DNA from 3 places in the Pseudorhodoferax sp. LjRoot39 genome. Region 1 is predicted to be linked to each of the others. Evidence: predicted binding sites of a transcription regulator. Region 1 holds the regulator's gene; each other region holds the start of a gene.
What was found. Region 1 encodes sigma-54, which starts transcription at its own class of promoters, with help from an activator protein. Its sites were predicted from a motif close to TGGCANGNAANCTGCTTT; they were not measured.
Positions count from the first base shown of each region.

Region 2: a site for sigma-54 is predicted at 2,040-2,057, ahead of ACSQ4M_RS10320 (amidohydrolase/deacetylase family metallohydrolase). Genes of this name have one in related genera too.
Region 3: a site for sigma-54 is predicted at 1,520-1,537, ahead of amt (ammonium transporter). Genes of this name have one in related genera too.

Region 1 covers NZ_CAXUQL020000001.1:543,299-547,975, forward strand. The annotation lists gene ACSQ4M_RS02540 (THUMP domain-containing class I SAM-dependent RNA methyltransferase) at 1-938, opposite strand, end outside; gene ACSQ4M_RS02545 (RNA polymerase factor sigma-54) at 1,128-2,711, opposite strand; gene lptB (LPS export ABC transporter ATP-binding protein) at 2,726-3,502, opposite strand; gene lptA (lipopolysaccharide transport periplasmic protein LptA) at 3,504-4,118, opposite strand; gene ACSQ4M_RS02560 (thiol:disulfide interchange protein DsbA/DsbL) at 4,222-4,677, opposite strand, start outside.
Region 2 covers NZ_CAXUQL020000001.1:2,173,411-2,178,087, reverse strand. The annotation lists gene ACSQ4M_RS10335 (isopenicillin N synthase family dioxygenase) at 1-482, opposite strand, end outside; gene ACSQ4M_RS10330 (SDR family NAD(P)-dependent oxidoreductase) at 490-1,245, opposite strand; gene ACSQ4M_RS10325 (MarR family winged helix-turn-helix transcriptional regulator) at 1,473-1,982, opposite strand; gene ACSQ4M_RS10320 (amidohydrolase/deacetylase family metallohydrolase) at 2,105-3,373, shown strand; gene ACSQ4M_RS10315 (gamma-glutamyltransferase family protein) at 3,370-4,677, shown strand, end outside.
Region 3 covers NZ_CAXUQL020000001.1:5,646,020-5,650,696, reverse strand. The annotation lists gene amt (ammonium transporter) at 1-1,433, opposite strand, end outside; gene ACSQ4M_RS26280 (LysR substrate-binding domain-containing protein) at 1,562-2,467, opposite strand; gene ACSQ4M_RS26275 (SDR family oxidoreductase) at 2,570-3,343, shown strand; gene ACSQ4M_RS26270 (aldehyde dehydrogenase family protein) at 3,378-4,677, shown strand, end outside.

The DNA of each region.
Region 1 (4,677 bases):
GCCACGGCGATGCGCTCGCCGTAGGGCGGGTTCAGCAGCATGGTGCCGGCCTCGGCCGGGGGCATGCGCTGCAGCGCGTCGCCACCGCGCAGCTGCACGGCCGCGGCGACACCGGCGCGCTGGGCGTTGCGCTGCGCGAAGTCGACCATGCGGTGGGCCACGTCGCTGCCGAACACGGTGGTCGTCGGGGCGTGCTGGGCGGCCTGGGCGTCCTCGCGCAGTGCAGCCCAGACATGCGCCTGGAACGGCGCCAGCCGCTCGAAGCCGAAGCGCCGGTTCAGGCCCGGCGCGATGCCGCAGGCGATCTGCGCGGCCTCGATGGCGATGGTGCCGCTGCCGCAGCAGGGGTCGTACAGCGGCGTCTGGGCGTCCCAGCCGCTGGCCGCGAGCATGGCGGCGGCCAGGGTTTCCTTGAGCGGGGCGTCGCCCTTGTCTTCGCGCCAGCCGCGCTTGAACAGCGGCTCGCCGGAACTGTCGATGTACAGCTGCAGCCGGTCGGTGGTCAGGTGGGCGTAGACGCGCACCTGGGGAAAGCGCGTGTCCACGTCAGGCCGCGAACCGGTCTTGTCGCGGAAGCGGTCGGCGATGGCGTCCTTGATGCGCAGCGCGGCGAAGTTCAGGCTCTGCAGCGGGCTGTGCTGCGCCGTGAGTTCGATCTTGAAGCTCTGGCGCGGCGTGAACCAGGCTTCCCAGGCGACGTTGGAGGCGATCGCATAGAGATCCTGCTCCTGGCGGTAGTCGCCGTGGGCCAACTCGATCAGCACGCGCTGGCACAGCCGGCTGTGCAGGTTCAGCCGCATGGCGTCGCGCCAGGAGGCGGTCAGCCGAACGCCGGCACGGCGGGCCTGGACGGGCGCGCCGGCGATGCGCGCGGCCTCGTCGGCCAGCATGGCTTCGACACCTGCCGCACAGGGCAGGAACAAGCGCAGGTTTTGCATTTCAGTGCTCCATGGCGCCGCGCGCCGCGTGCCAAGCACAAGGTCGGCTTGCACAGCGCGGTTCAGAAGGCCGCGGAGCAGGCCATGCCAGCAGACGCCGCGGAACGGGCTCTGCCCGGCCGCTGGCGGCGCCCCTGGAGGGGGATGGGATGGCTACACGCAGTGAGCCATCCAAACGGGGTGGACTCATCACAGCGCTTTGCGCAGGTTGGTGGGGGCGATGCGCAGGGCTTCGCGGTACTTGGCGACGGTGCGGCGTGCGCACTCGATGCCCTGCTCCTTGAGCATCTCGGAGAGCTGGCTGTCCGACAGCGGCTTCTTGCTGTCCTCGGCCGTGACGAACTGCTTGATCAGTGCGCGCACGGCCGTGCTCGAGGCGTTGCCGCCGGTCTCGGTGCCCAGCGAGGAACCGAAGAAGTACTTGAGCTCGAAGGTGCCGAAGGGCGTGGCCATGTACTTGGCCGTGGTCACGCGGCTGATGGTGGATTCGTGCAGGCCCAGCTCGTCGGCAATCTCGCGCAGCACCAGCGGGCGCATGGCCAGCGCACCGTGCGTGAAGAAGTTCTTCTGCCGCTCGACGATGGCGTTGGACACGCGCAGGATGGTGTCGAAGCGCTGCTGGATGTTCTTGATGAACCAGCGCGCCTCCTGCAGGCGCTGCTGCAGCGCGGCGGTGTCGGAGGCCTCGCGGCCGCCGCCGCGGTGCTGTTTGAGCGCGTTGGCGTAGATGTCGTGCACGCGCAGGCGCGGCATCACGTCGGCGTTGAGCTGGGCACGGAAGCGCACGTTGGCGCCGCGGCCGCTCTTGACGACGATGACGTCGGGCACGATGACATTGCGCTCCACGTCGACGAACTTGCGGCCGGGCTTGGGCTCCAGCCGCGTGATCAGCGCCAGCGCGGCCTTGATGCCGGCTTCGTTGTCGCCGCACAGGTTGGCCAGGCGGCGCAGGTCGCGCCGCGCCAGCAGGTCCATGGACTGGCGGCACATGCGCAGCGCCGTGCGCCGCAGCGGGGGCGGCACCTCGTCCTCGGGCAGGGCGCGGATCTGCAGCGCCAGGCATTCGCCCAGGTTGCGCGCGCCCACGCCGGGCGGCTCCAGGTTCTGCAGCAGGCGCAGGGCCACGGTGAAGCGGTGCACGAGTTCCTCGTGCGCCTCGGGGTCGTCGCCGGCGAAACCGGCGGCGAGCTCTTCCAGGCTGTCTTCGAGGTAGCCGTCCTCGTTGAGCGACTCGATCAGGAAGCGCAGCGCGGCCGTGTCCTCCTCGGACAGGCGCAGCGACAACGCCTGGCGGTGCAGGAAGCTGGTGAGCGACTCCTGGCTGCGCGCCAGCTCGGTGGCATCGGCCTCGCCGTCCTCGCCCTGCGTGGCGCCGTTGCGCGGCAGCGCATCACCGCCCCACTCGCCGTCGTCGGGCGCCACGTCGTGGGTGCCATCGCCGCCCCAATCGTGCTCGTCGGCCTGTCCGGTCAGCGGCGATTCGGATTCGTTGCGGTTCTCGGCCGGCGCCTCGGTGGCGTAGTCCAACCCGCTGGACAGCACGGCCTCGGTGTCGCGGTCTTCCTCGCGCACCGGGGTGTCGGCCTGGGCCAGGCCGAAGTCCTCGCCCGGCGCCTCGTCCATGGATTGCTCCAGGAACGGGTTCTCGTCGAGCATCTGCTCGACCTCCTGCGACAGCTCCAGCGTGGACAGCTGCAGCAGCCGGATCGACTGCTGCAGCTGCGGGGTCAGTGCCAGGTGCTGGGAGACGCGGAGCGAAAGGCCTTGCTTCATCGGGGCGGGGGGCCTTACATCCGGAAGTGCTCGCCGAGGTAGACCCGGCGCACTTCGGCGTTGTCGACGATCTCCGCGGGCGTGCCCTTGGCCAGCACCCGGCCTTCACTGATGATGTAGGCGTGGTCGCAGATGCCCAGCGTCTCGCGCACGTTGTGGTCGGTGATCAGCACGCCGATGCCACGGCCCTTGAGGAAGCTCACGATGCGCTGGATCTCGATCACGGCGATCGGGTCGATGCCGGCGAAGGGCTCGTCCAGCAGGATGAAGCGCGGCTGCGTGGCCAGCGCGCGCGCGATCTCCACGCGCCGGCGCTCACCGCCGGACAGCGACAGCGCCGAGGAGTCGCGCAGGTGGTCCACGCGCAGGTCCTGCAAGAGGCCGGTCAGGCGCGCTTCGATCTCCTTGCGGGTGAGCGTCTTGCCCTCGGGCGTGCGCTGCAGTTCCAGCACGGCGCGCACGTTCTCCTCGACCGTCAGCTTGCGGAAGATCGAGGCCTCCTGCGGCAGGTAGGACAGGCCCAGGCTGGAACGCCGGTGGATCGGCATGTGCTCGACCGACTGGCCGTCGATGGCGATGTGGCCGCCATCGGCCCGCACCAGGCCCACGATCATGTAGAAGGAGGTGGTCTTGCCCGCGCCATTGGGGCCCAGCAGGCCCACGACCTCACCCTTGTTGACGGTCAGCGAGACGTCGTGCACCACCTTGCGGCTGCCGTACGATTTCTCCAGCTGGCGCGCCACCAGGCGGCTGCCACCCACCTCGCCGAAAGCACTGTCCGCGGCCCCCACCTCAGTTCTTCTCCGTGCTGCCGAGCCGGGTGCTGGGCTTGAGCGGCGCGCTCGGCTGTGCCGGGGCCTTGGGCGCGCTGGCCGATGGCGCCGGCGACAGCATGGCGCGCACGCGTGCGTCGGGGTTGGTGCTGCCGGGCTTGGCCGCATCGACGGTGAAGACCTCGGTCACGTTGTTGTAGACGATGACGTTGCCCGTCACCTCGTCGTTCATGGTGCTGCCGACGAAGCGGCGCATCACGGCGCGGCGGGTGAAGATGACCTTGTCGGCCTTGCCGTCGTAGTCGATCACCTCGCCCTGGCCCTCGACATACTCGTCCACACCTTCGCGCTTTTCGCGGTAGTAGGCCAGCTCGCCCGGCGCCGCGGTGATGGTGGCGAACTGGTAGCCCTGGGCGTCCTTGCGCACCTCCACGCGCGCGCCGCGCGCCAGGATCGTGCCCTTGGTCACGACCACGCGGCCCGTGAACACATTGACCTGCTTGAGGTCGTCGTAGCGCATGGCATCGGCCTCGACGTTCATGGGCTTGTCGCGGTCGGCACGTTCGGCCAGCGCCAGTCCGGAAGACAGGGCAAGGGCCAGGCTGACGAGGAAGGAGGCGGTGGTGGGTTTCATGAAAGGCACGAATCTTGCTCGGCCATTGTAGCGGGCGTGAGCGAATGCAAAAACGACATGGCCCGCTGATGCGGGCCATTGTGCAGTGCAATATCGCCGCAGTCTACGACTTGGCCTTGCCGCGCTGCTCGACGATCAGTTGGTCCGTGACCGTGAGGGCGCGGTTCATGTTCTGCGCCAGCGTGCCGTCGGTGTAGTAGCGGCCGTTGATGCCGATGGCGGGCACGCCGGCCAGCTTGTAGGCGTCCTGCAGCTGGGTGGCCTTGCGCACCTTGGTGGCGACGTTGAACGAGTTGTAGACCTCGGTGAACTTGGCCTTGTCCAGGCCCTGGCTGGCAGCCCAGGCGATCACGGTGTCGTCGGTGTTCAGGCGCTGCTTGTCCACGTGGATGGCGTAGAAGGCCTTGCGGTGCAGGTCGTCGACCTTGCCCAGTGCTTCCAGCGCGTAATAGAGCTTTTGCAGCGGCACGAAGTCGTTGCGGAAGGCCACGGGCGCGCGGCGGAAGGCCACGTCCTTGGGCAGTTGCTTGACCCAGGACTCCAGCGCCGGCTCGAAGGC
Region 2 (4,677 bases), 1.6 Mb from region 1:
ACCAGCGCCATCATCTCGCCCGTCAGCCGCTCCATGTGCGCGTAGTAGGCCGCGGCAACTTCTGCGAAGCCGGCGGGCGCTGCAGGCCAGCGGTTGGGGATGAAGTAGCCGCGGCCCTCCTCGCCCGTGAAGTAGGGTTCGTCGGGCCACTGCTCGCGGCCGAAGTGGTAATACTCCTTGAGGTCGCCGGGCGCGGCGCCCGCATTGCCGCGCGACAGCGCGTCGAAGCCGAGCGCGCGGTAGCCGCGCGGCACGGCTGCGTCCGGCGGCGCCGCCTCCTGCTTGGTCGCCAGCGGCAGGTTGAAGAAGTGGCTGGCATGGCCACGCAGCGTCTCGATCACGGGCAGCGGCACGCCATGGCCGCGGATGGTGAAGAAGCCGATGTCGGTGCAGGCGGCTTCCATCGCACGCGCGGCGCGCAGGCGTTCGTCGGCGCGGCCGTGCAGCGCGGCGGACAGGTCGATGACGGGGATGGATGCCATGGCCGCCTCAGTGGAAGTAGGCACCGCCGTCGACGACGAGCGTCTGGCCGGTGATGAAGGCCGAGGGTGCGTCGGCAAAGAACTCGATGGCGCCGACGAGGTCGTCCGGCAGCATGTCGCGCGCCAAGACACGGCCGCGCAACGAGGGGCCCTTGACGCCCTCGACCAGCACCGGGTTGGCCAGCGCGCCGTCGCTGAGCGTGAAGCCCGGCGCCACGCTGTTGACCAGCACCTTGTGCACGCCGAGTTCGGTGGCCAGCGCGCGCGTGAGCGAGATCACCGCGCCCTTGCTGGCCACGTAGTGCGCCATGCCCGGGTTGCCCTTGAAGGCCACGCCCGAGGAGATGTTGACGATGCGCCCGCCGCCGGCACGCTGGAAGGCCGGCAGCACCGCCTTGCAGGCGAGGAACACGCCGACCACGTTGACGCCGAGCACCTGCTGCCAGTCGGCCACCGTGAGCTGCTCGAAGGGTTTGGGCGTCAGCGAGGAATAGATGCCGGCGTTGTTGACCAGCACGTCGATGCGGCCATACAGCGCCTCGGCCTGGGCCGCCATGGATTCGACCTGCTCGGGCTGAGACACATCGACGGCGACGCCCAGCGCGTCGATGCCCTGACCGCGCAGCCGCTCGGCCGCGGCGTCGGCGCCGCTGCGGTCGGCCACCACCACCTTGGCGCCGCGAGCGCCGAAGCGCTGGGCCACGGCGTAGCCGATGCCCTGTGCCGCGCCCGTGACGATCGCCACCGCTTGTTCCAGACCCATGTTCACCGTGCTCCTGTCAGTTGCACGGGACAGAGCAACTGCCATGCCACTAGCGCATGGTCACGCGGCAGTCATTGATTCAGGTCATTGAAAAACAAGGAAATTTTCACACTCCAACTACGTGGTGCACCACATATATGGGGAGTTTGCCGGCTCTTGGACGCACCGATGTGGCGCGCCGCCAGCCCCGCCAAACCAAAACGGGGCACACCCCAGATCGGCGGCCTTCAGCGCAGCTTCCAGGGCACCACGCTGGTGTCGTTGTGCGACTCCACGAGCTGGATCAGCTGCAGCATGAAACGCTCGCGCTCGCTCTCGGGCAGGTAGGCGATGGTGCGGTCGTGCGCGCGCTGGGCCGCGCCGTCCATGCGCTTGGCCAGCGCGCGCCCCTTGCGCGCGATGCGCACCAGCTTGACGCGCCGGTCGGCGTCGGACTGCCGGCGCTCGACCAGGCCGCGCGCTTCCAGCCGCGGCAGCACCTCGGCCACGCTGGTGCGCTCCAGGCCGACCTCGTAGGCCAACGTGTTCTGGTCCATCTCGCCGTGCTCGGCCAGCACGGTCAGCAGGCTGTACTGCACGGGCGTGACGTTGTACTGCTGGGTTTCCTCGGTGAACAGCCAGGTGTGGATCTGGTGCAGCCGGCGGATCAGGAAGCCCGGACGGGCGAACAGCGCGGAGCGTTCGCAGTAGTGGTCCAACTGGGCCCGCACCGGCAGGGCATCGTTTTCTTCTGTCATGCGCAAAGTCTAGCCGGGCAGGGTTGTGACATACGCACCAGATCGGCGCTCCGGGGCTGGCACAAAATATGCGGCATACCACCTATCAATTCGCACACCCACAACAGGAAGCAGGCAAGAAGATGAGCAGCATGGTTCTGCAGGGCGGTCGGGTGATCGACCCCACCGCCGGCCGCGACGGCCTTTTCGACATTCTGGTGACCGACGGCCGCATCGCCGCCATCGGTACCGACCTGGGCGCCGCCGTGCCGGATGGCGCCCAGCGCGTGGACTGCCGCGGCAAGCTGGTGCTGCCCGGCCTGATCGACACCCACGGCCACGTGTACCAGGGCGTGACGGGCCGCTTCGGCATGAACGCCGACCTGTGCGGCGTGCGCTCGGGCGTGACCACGCTCATCGACCAGGGCGGGCCCAGCTGCATCACGCTGCCGGGTTTTCGCCAGTACGTGGCCGAGCCCTCGCACACGCGCGTGCTGGCCTTCCTGTCGGCCTACCTGGTCGGCGGCCTGGAGGGCCACTACTACCCCGAGATGTACCGGCCCGACTGCCTGGACGTGGACGCCACCGTGAAGTCGGCGCGGCAGAACCGCGACCTCGTGCGCGGCCTCAAGGCGCATGCCGAGATCGGCGGCTTCGCGCGCTGGGGGGTGCAGGTCATGCGCATCGCCTCGCGCATCGGCCGCGAGGCCGAGCTGCCGGTCTACATCCACTTCGGCCAGCTGTGGCCCAAGCCCGAGGCCGGCGGCCTGCCCGTGAACCCCGATTCCATCTTCAACCAGGTGGTGGAGATGCTCAAACCCGGCGACATCCTGGCCCACCCCTTCAGCCGCCACCCGGGCGGCTTCGTCGAGGAAAACGGCAAGCTGCACCCGCTGGTGCCCGAGGCCGTGGCGCGCGGACTCAAGATCGACGTGGGCCACGGTTCGCACTTCAGCTACAAGACCGCGCGCATCGTGCTGGACGCCGGCATCGTGCCCGACACGCTGGGCGCCGACATGCACGGCTACAACACGGCCGTGCCGCAGCCGGCCGGCACGCCGGACAGCCACCCCGACGAGGAAGACCACCTGTTCAAGGGCAGGACACGCTTCAGCCTGACCTCGGCCATGACGAGCATGCTGGCGCTGGGCCTGCCGCTCGCGCACGTGGTCGACATGGTCACGCGCAACGCGGCGCGCATGGTCGGCATGGAAGGCGAGCTCGGCACGTTGAGCGTCGGCGGTGTCGCCGACGTGAGCGTGCTCAACGACGCGCGCGGCCGCTGGCGCATGCCCGACAACGAAGGCACGCAGGTGTTCACCGAGCAGCTGCTGACGCCGGCCTTCTGCCTGCGCGCGGGCCGGCGCTTCGAGGCCGACGCCTCCATCCTGCCGGTGGCGCAAGAAGCATGACGCAGCCCGTCCGTGGCCGCCGCGGCATGGCGGTCGCCCCCCACGCCCTCGCCTCCCAATCGGCCCTCGCGGTGCTGCGCGAAGGCGGCAACGCCATCGAGGCCATGGTGGCCGCGGCCGCCACCATCGCCGTGGCCTACCCGCACATGAACGGCATCGGCGGCGACAGCTTCTGGCTGGTCGGCCTGCCTGGGGCCGGCGGCACCGAGGTGGTGGGCATCGACGCCTGCGGCGCCAGCGCCGCGGCCGTGCGGCGCGAGGATTACGCGGGCCTGCCCGCCATCCCGTTCCGCGGCGGCGCGGCCGCGATCACCGTGGCCGGCACGCTGTCGGGCTGGGAGCAGGCGCTGGCGCTGAGCCGCACGCGGCTGGGCGGGCGCATGCCGCTGGCACGGCTGCTGGAAGATGCCATCGACGGCGCGCGCCACGGCGTGCCCGTGACCGTCAGCCAGCACCGCAACAGCGCCACCAAGCAGGCCGAACTGCAGGGCGTCGAAGGCTTCGCCGAGACCTTCCTGCCCGGCGGCCAGGCGCCGACGGTGGGCAGCCTGTTCCGCCAGCCACGGCTGGCGGCCACCTTCGAACAGCTGGCCCGCGCCGGGCTGGACGACTTCTACCGCGGCGACCTGGCCCGCAGCCTGGCGCGCGACCTGCAGGCCGTGGGCAGCCCGCTGGCGCTGGACGACCTGGCCCAGCACCGCGCCCAACTGCGCCAGCCGCTGCAGCTGGCGCACCGCGCCGGCACCGTCTACAACATGCCGCCGCCCACGCAGGGCTTGGTCTCGCTGATCATCCTCGGCTTGATGGACCGGCTGGGCGTGGAGCGTTTCGACCACCTGGGCGCCGACTACGTGCACGCGGCGGCCGAGTCGGTCAAGCAGGCCTTCGGCGTGCGCGACGGCCACATCACCGACCCCGGCTGCATGACGGTGGACCCGGCCAGCTTCCTCGCGCCTGCCGCGCTGGACGCCATGGCGGCGCGCATCGACATGGGCCGCGCGGCCGCCTGGGGCCAAGGCAAGGGACCGGCCGACACCGTCTGGATGGGCGTGGTCGACGGCCAGGGCAATGCGGTCTCGATGATCCAGAGCATCTACCACGAGTTCGGTTCAGGCGTGGTGCTGGCCGAGAGCGGCGTGAACTGGCAGAACCGCGGCGCCTCGTTCTCGCTGGACCCGGGCCACATCAACACCCTGGCGCCACGCAAGAAGCCCTTCCACACGCTGAATCCGGCGCTGGCGCTGCTGCACGACGGCCGCACCATGGTCTACGGCAACATGGGCGGCGACGGGCAGCCGCAGAGC
Region 3 (4,677 bases), 5.1 Mb from region 1:
AGGCTGGTCAGCACGCCATCGCGCGTGAAGGTGACGATGCCGTCGCGCATGTCGCGCACGATGGCGCGGGTCTGGTCGGTGGCGGCCTCCAGCGCGCCGATGACGCGGTTGTAGGCCGAGGCCACCTGGCCGACCTCGGTGAAGGGCTCCACCGGCACGCGCTGGCGCAGGTCGCCGCTGCGCCGGTGTTCCTCCATCGCGTCCACGAGTTCGATGAGGTCGGTGCGCGTGCCGTGCTCGGACACGTTCAGGCCCACGTGCTCGTCCTGCGGCCGCACGCGCAGCGGCCCGAAGCGGCCGATGCCGCGCAGCAGCAGCCAGGCCATCAGGCAGGCCCACAGGCAGCAGGCGAGGGCGCCCAGCAGTTGCACGCCGATCTGCTCCAGCCGCGTGTTGCCGTTGGCGATGCGCTCCAGGTCGCCGAACAGGCCGACCGACAGCGTGCCCCAGATGCCGGGCGCCAGGTGCGCCGGGATCGCGCCGACCGCGTCGTCCAGGCGCCAGGCCAGCAGCCACTCGGACACGAACACCATCAGCACGGCGGCGACCCCGCCGATCAGCCAGGCCGACAGCGGCGAGACCACATGGCAGTTGGCCGTGATCGCCACGAGGCCTGCGATGGCGCCGTTGATCAGGTAGCCGATCTCGCAGTAGCCGCGGCGCCAGATGCCCATGGCGATGCCGCCGACGATGCCGGCGGCACCGCCGATCACGGTGTTGACCACGATGCCGGGCACGCGCGCGTTCAGCGCCAGCGTGCTGCCGCCGTTGAAGCCGAACCAGCCGAAGAACAGGATCAGCACGCCCAGCATGGCCAGCGGCAGGTTGCCGGCCGGCAGCGGCCGCGGCGGCTCGCCCGGCACGAAGCGGCCGGTGCGCGGGCCGATCATGGCCACGGCCACCAGCGAGACCCAGCCGCCCACGCTGTGCACGACCGTGGAGCCGGCGTAGTCCACGAAGCCGAGCCGCGCCAGCCAGCCGCTGGGCCGGCCTTCCAGGATGCCGCCCCAGGCCCAGTGGCCGAACACCGGGTAGATCACCATGGCCACGCCGGCCGTCACCGCCATGTAGGTCGAGAAGCGCATGCGCTCGGCCACCGCGCCCGAGACGATGGTGGCCGAGGTGGCACAGAACATGAGCTGGAACAGCACGAAGGCCATCAGCGGCGCGCTCAGCGAGAGCTGGTCGGCCAGGCCGAAGTGCGAGAACCCCAGCCAGCCGTCCTGCGAGGCGCCGAACATGAGCCCGAAGCCGACCATCCAGTACACGGCCGTGGCGATGGCGAAGTCCGCCACGTTCTTGACCGCCACATTGATGGAGTTCTTGTTGCGCGTGAGGCCCGATTCCAGGCACAGGAAGCCGGCCTGCATGGAAAACACCAGGGCCGAGCAGAGCAGGATCCAGAGCAGGTCCAGCGGCTGGGCGGCGCTCACTGCCGCGCTCCGGCAGCGGCGAGCAGGAAGGTGAGGGTGGGAAAGGCGGGGGGCATCGGATCGGGTGTTTGTGTCTCCGATGCAGACAAGCAATTTGCATTCCCGGCTGTATGCCGGGATGGCCAACGTCAATCCAGGTGGGGTGCGAGCAGGTCCTCGATCCAGGCAGCAAAGGCCTGCACGCGGTCGGCCAGGTGGCGGCGGTGCGGGTAGACCAGGTGCACGGGCATGGGCGGTGGGCACCAGGGCGACAGCACCTCGACCAGGGCACCGCTCTGCAGGTGGTCCTGCACGTCGTAGGCCGGCACCTGGATCAGCCCCATGCCGGCCACGGCGCAGGCGATGTAGGTCTCCACATTGCCGGCGGCCACATTGCCGGGCAGCACGGCCGAGCGGGTGCGGCCATCTTCGGTCCATTCCCAGGGCGCGTAGCGCCCGCCCGCGGCGGGCGCGTAGTTCACCTGGCGGTGCTGCCGGGTCAGCAGATCCTGGGCGGTGCGCGGCGTGCCGTGGCGCGCCAGGTAAAGCGGGCTGGCGCAGCTGATCACCGCGAACGAGCCGAGCGGGCGCGCCACCAGGCTGCTGGGCGCCAGCGTCCCGACACGCAGCGCGCAGTCCACGCCGTCGTGCACCAGGTCCACGGCCCGGTCGCTGGAGCCGAGTTCGAGTTCCACGCCGGGGTGGCGGGCCACGAAGTCGGGCAGTGCCGGCGCCACCAGCCGGTGGGCGATCCGGCTGGGCATGTCCACGCGCAGCCGGCCCTTGAGGCCCTGGCCTCCCGCAGTGAACTGCTGTTCCAGTGCCTCCATGCCATGGACCAGCGAACGTGCGCGCTCCAGCAGGCTCTCGCCCTCGGCGGTGAGCCGCACGCGGCGGGTCGTTCTGTGCAGCAGGCGCGCGCCCAGGCGGGTCTCGAGCTGCTGCAGCGCACCCGAAACGCTGGCGCGCGGCAGGCCGAGCTGGTCCGCCGCCAGGGTGAAGCTGTTGCATTGCGCAATGCGCAGAAAGATGCGGAGGTGGTCCAGCCGGTCCATGATTGTTCGGGATTCCTGGATGGTGTAGACGAAGGTGCCGACTTTATCTCGATTGTTTCCAAACATAGACTTGCCCCTCCATTCCATACAAAGAGGTAATGCATGTCTTCTCCGACCCTCAAGGACAAAGTGGCTGTCGTGACCGGCGGCGGCAAGAATCTCGGTGCGCTGATCGCCCACCAGTTCGCCGACGGCGGCGCGCGGGGCCTGGTGCTGCACTACAACAGCGACGGCTCGCGTGACGAAACGGAAAAGACCGCCGCCGCGCTCAAGGCCAAGGGCGTCGACGTGCTGACCTTCCAGGGTGACCTGTCCGTGGTCGACAACTGCGTGCAGCTGTTCGACCGGGCCGTCGGGCATTTCGGCGAGGTCAACCTGGCGATCAACACCGCAGGCGTCGTGATCAAGAAGCCGATCCTGCAGGTCACGGAAGACGACTACGAGAAGAGCTTCGCGGCCAACTCCAAGGCGGCGTTCTTCTTCATCCAGCAGGCCGGCCGCGTGCTGGCCGAGCGCGGCAGCATCGTGACCATCGTGAGTTCGCTGCTGGCGGCCTACACCGATTCCTACGCCGTCTACCCCGGCAGCAAGGCGCCGGTGGAGCACTACACGCGCGCGGCTTCCAAGGAGTTCGGCGCCCGCGGCATCAGTGTCAACGCCATCGGCCCCGGCCCCATGGACACGCCGTTCTTCTACGGACAGGAGTCCAAGGAATCGACGGCCTACCACGCGTCGGCCGCTGCGCTGTCGGGCTACTCTAAGAAGGGCTTGACGGACATCGAGGACATCGCCCCGATCGTCAAGTTCCTGGTCACCGAAGGCTGGTGGATCACCGGCCAGACCATCTTCGCCAACGGCGGCTACACCACCCGCTGAGCGTTGCGGCACGCGCCGCCCAGGAGCGTCGACCATGAACCGATTCCAAGCCGTGTTGGATCGCCAACGGGAATTCTTCTTCAGCGGCGCGAGCCGGTCCCATGCCTGGCGCATGGACCAGCTCGGGCGCATGGAGCGGCTGCTGCGCGAGAACCAGCAGGCGCTGTGCGATGCGCTCTACCAGGACTTCCGCAAGCCGCCCTTCGAGCAGTTGTTCGAGATCACGGTGCCGCTGGGCGTGGTGTCCTACTACCAGAAGAACCTGGCCGGACTCATGGCGCCGCAGCCCGTCGCGATCCCCAAGGGCCTGGAGGCCACGGGCAACCGCGGCGTGATCCACAAGGAGCCGTACGGCGTCACGCTGGTGATCGGGCCCTTCAACGCGCCCATCCTGCTGCTGCTCGACCCGGCCATCGCCGCGCTGGCGGCCGGCAACACGGTGGTGCTCAAGCCGGCCAACACCACGCCGCGCGTGGCGGCGCTGCTGGCCGAGCTGGTGCCGCGCTACTTCGCACCCGAGGCCGTGTCCATCGTCACGGGCGGGCGCGAGGAGATCGCCTCGCTGCTGGAGCTGCCGTTCGACTTCATCTTCTTCACCGGCAGTTCCGCTGTGGGCAAGGTGGTCATGCGGGCGGCGGCCGAACATCTCACGCCCGTGGTCCTGGAGCTCGGCGGCCAGAACCCCACGGTGGTCGACGAGACCGCCAACCTGGACATCGCGGTGGACCGCATCGCCTGGGGCCACAACGCGATCTCGGGCCAGTGGTGCATCGCACCGGGCTACGTCTACGTGCACCGCTCCATCGCCGACGATTTCATCGCGCGGCTCAAGCGTTCGCTGACCGCGATGTACGGCACCGATCCACAGCAAAGCCCCGACTTCGCGCGCATGATCAGCACGCACGACACCGAGCGCGTGGCCTCCTACATCCTGCCGGACAAGGTGGTGCACGGCGGCCGCTACGAGGTGGCCGACCGCTACGTGGAACCCACCGTGCTCTATCCCTCGACCTGGGACGATCCGGCCATGCAGCAGGAAGTGTTCGGCCCCGTGCTGCCGGTGCTGCCCTACGACGACTTCGACGCCATGGTGGAGACCGTGATGCGCAAGCCCAAGTCGCTGGCGGCCTACATCTTCAGCAAGGACCAGGGCCACATCGACCGCTTCCTGGGGTGCGTCTCCTTCGGCGGCGGCTGCGTGAACCAGACCAACCTGCATTGCTGGATCGACAGCCTGCCGTTCGGCGGCGTGGGCTATTCGGGCATGGGCAAGTACTACGGCAAGGCCGGCTTCGACGCCTTGTCCAACACCAAGGCCATGCTCCTGGGCAACC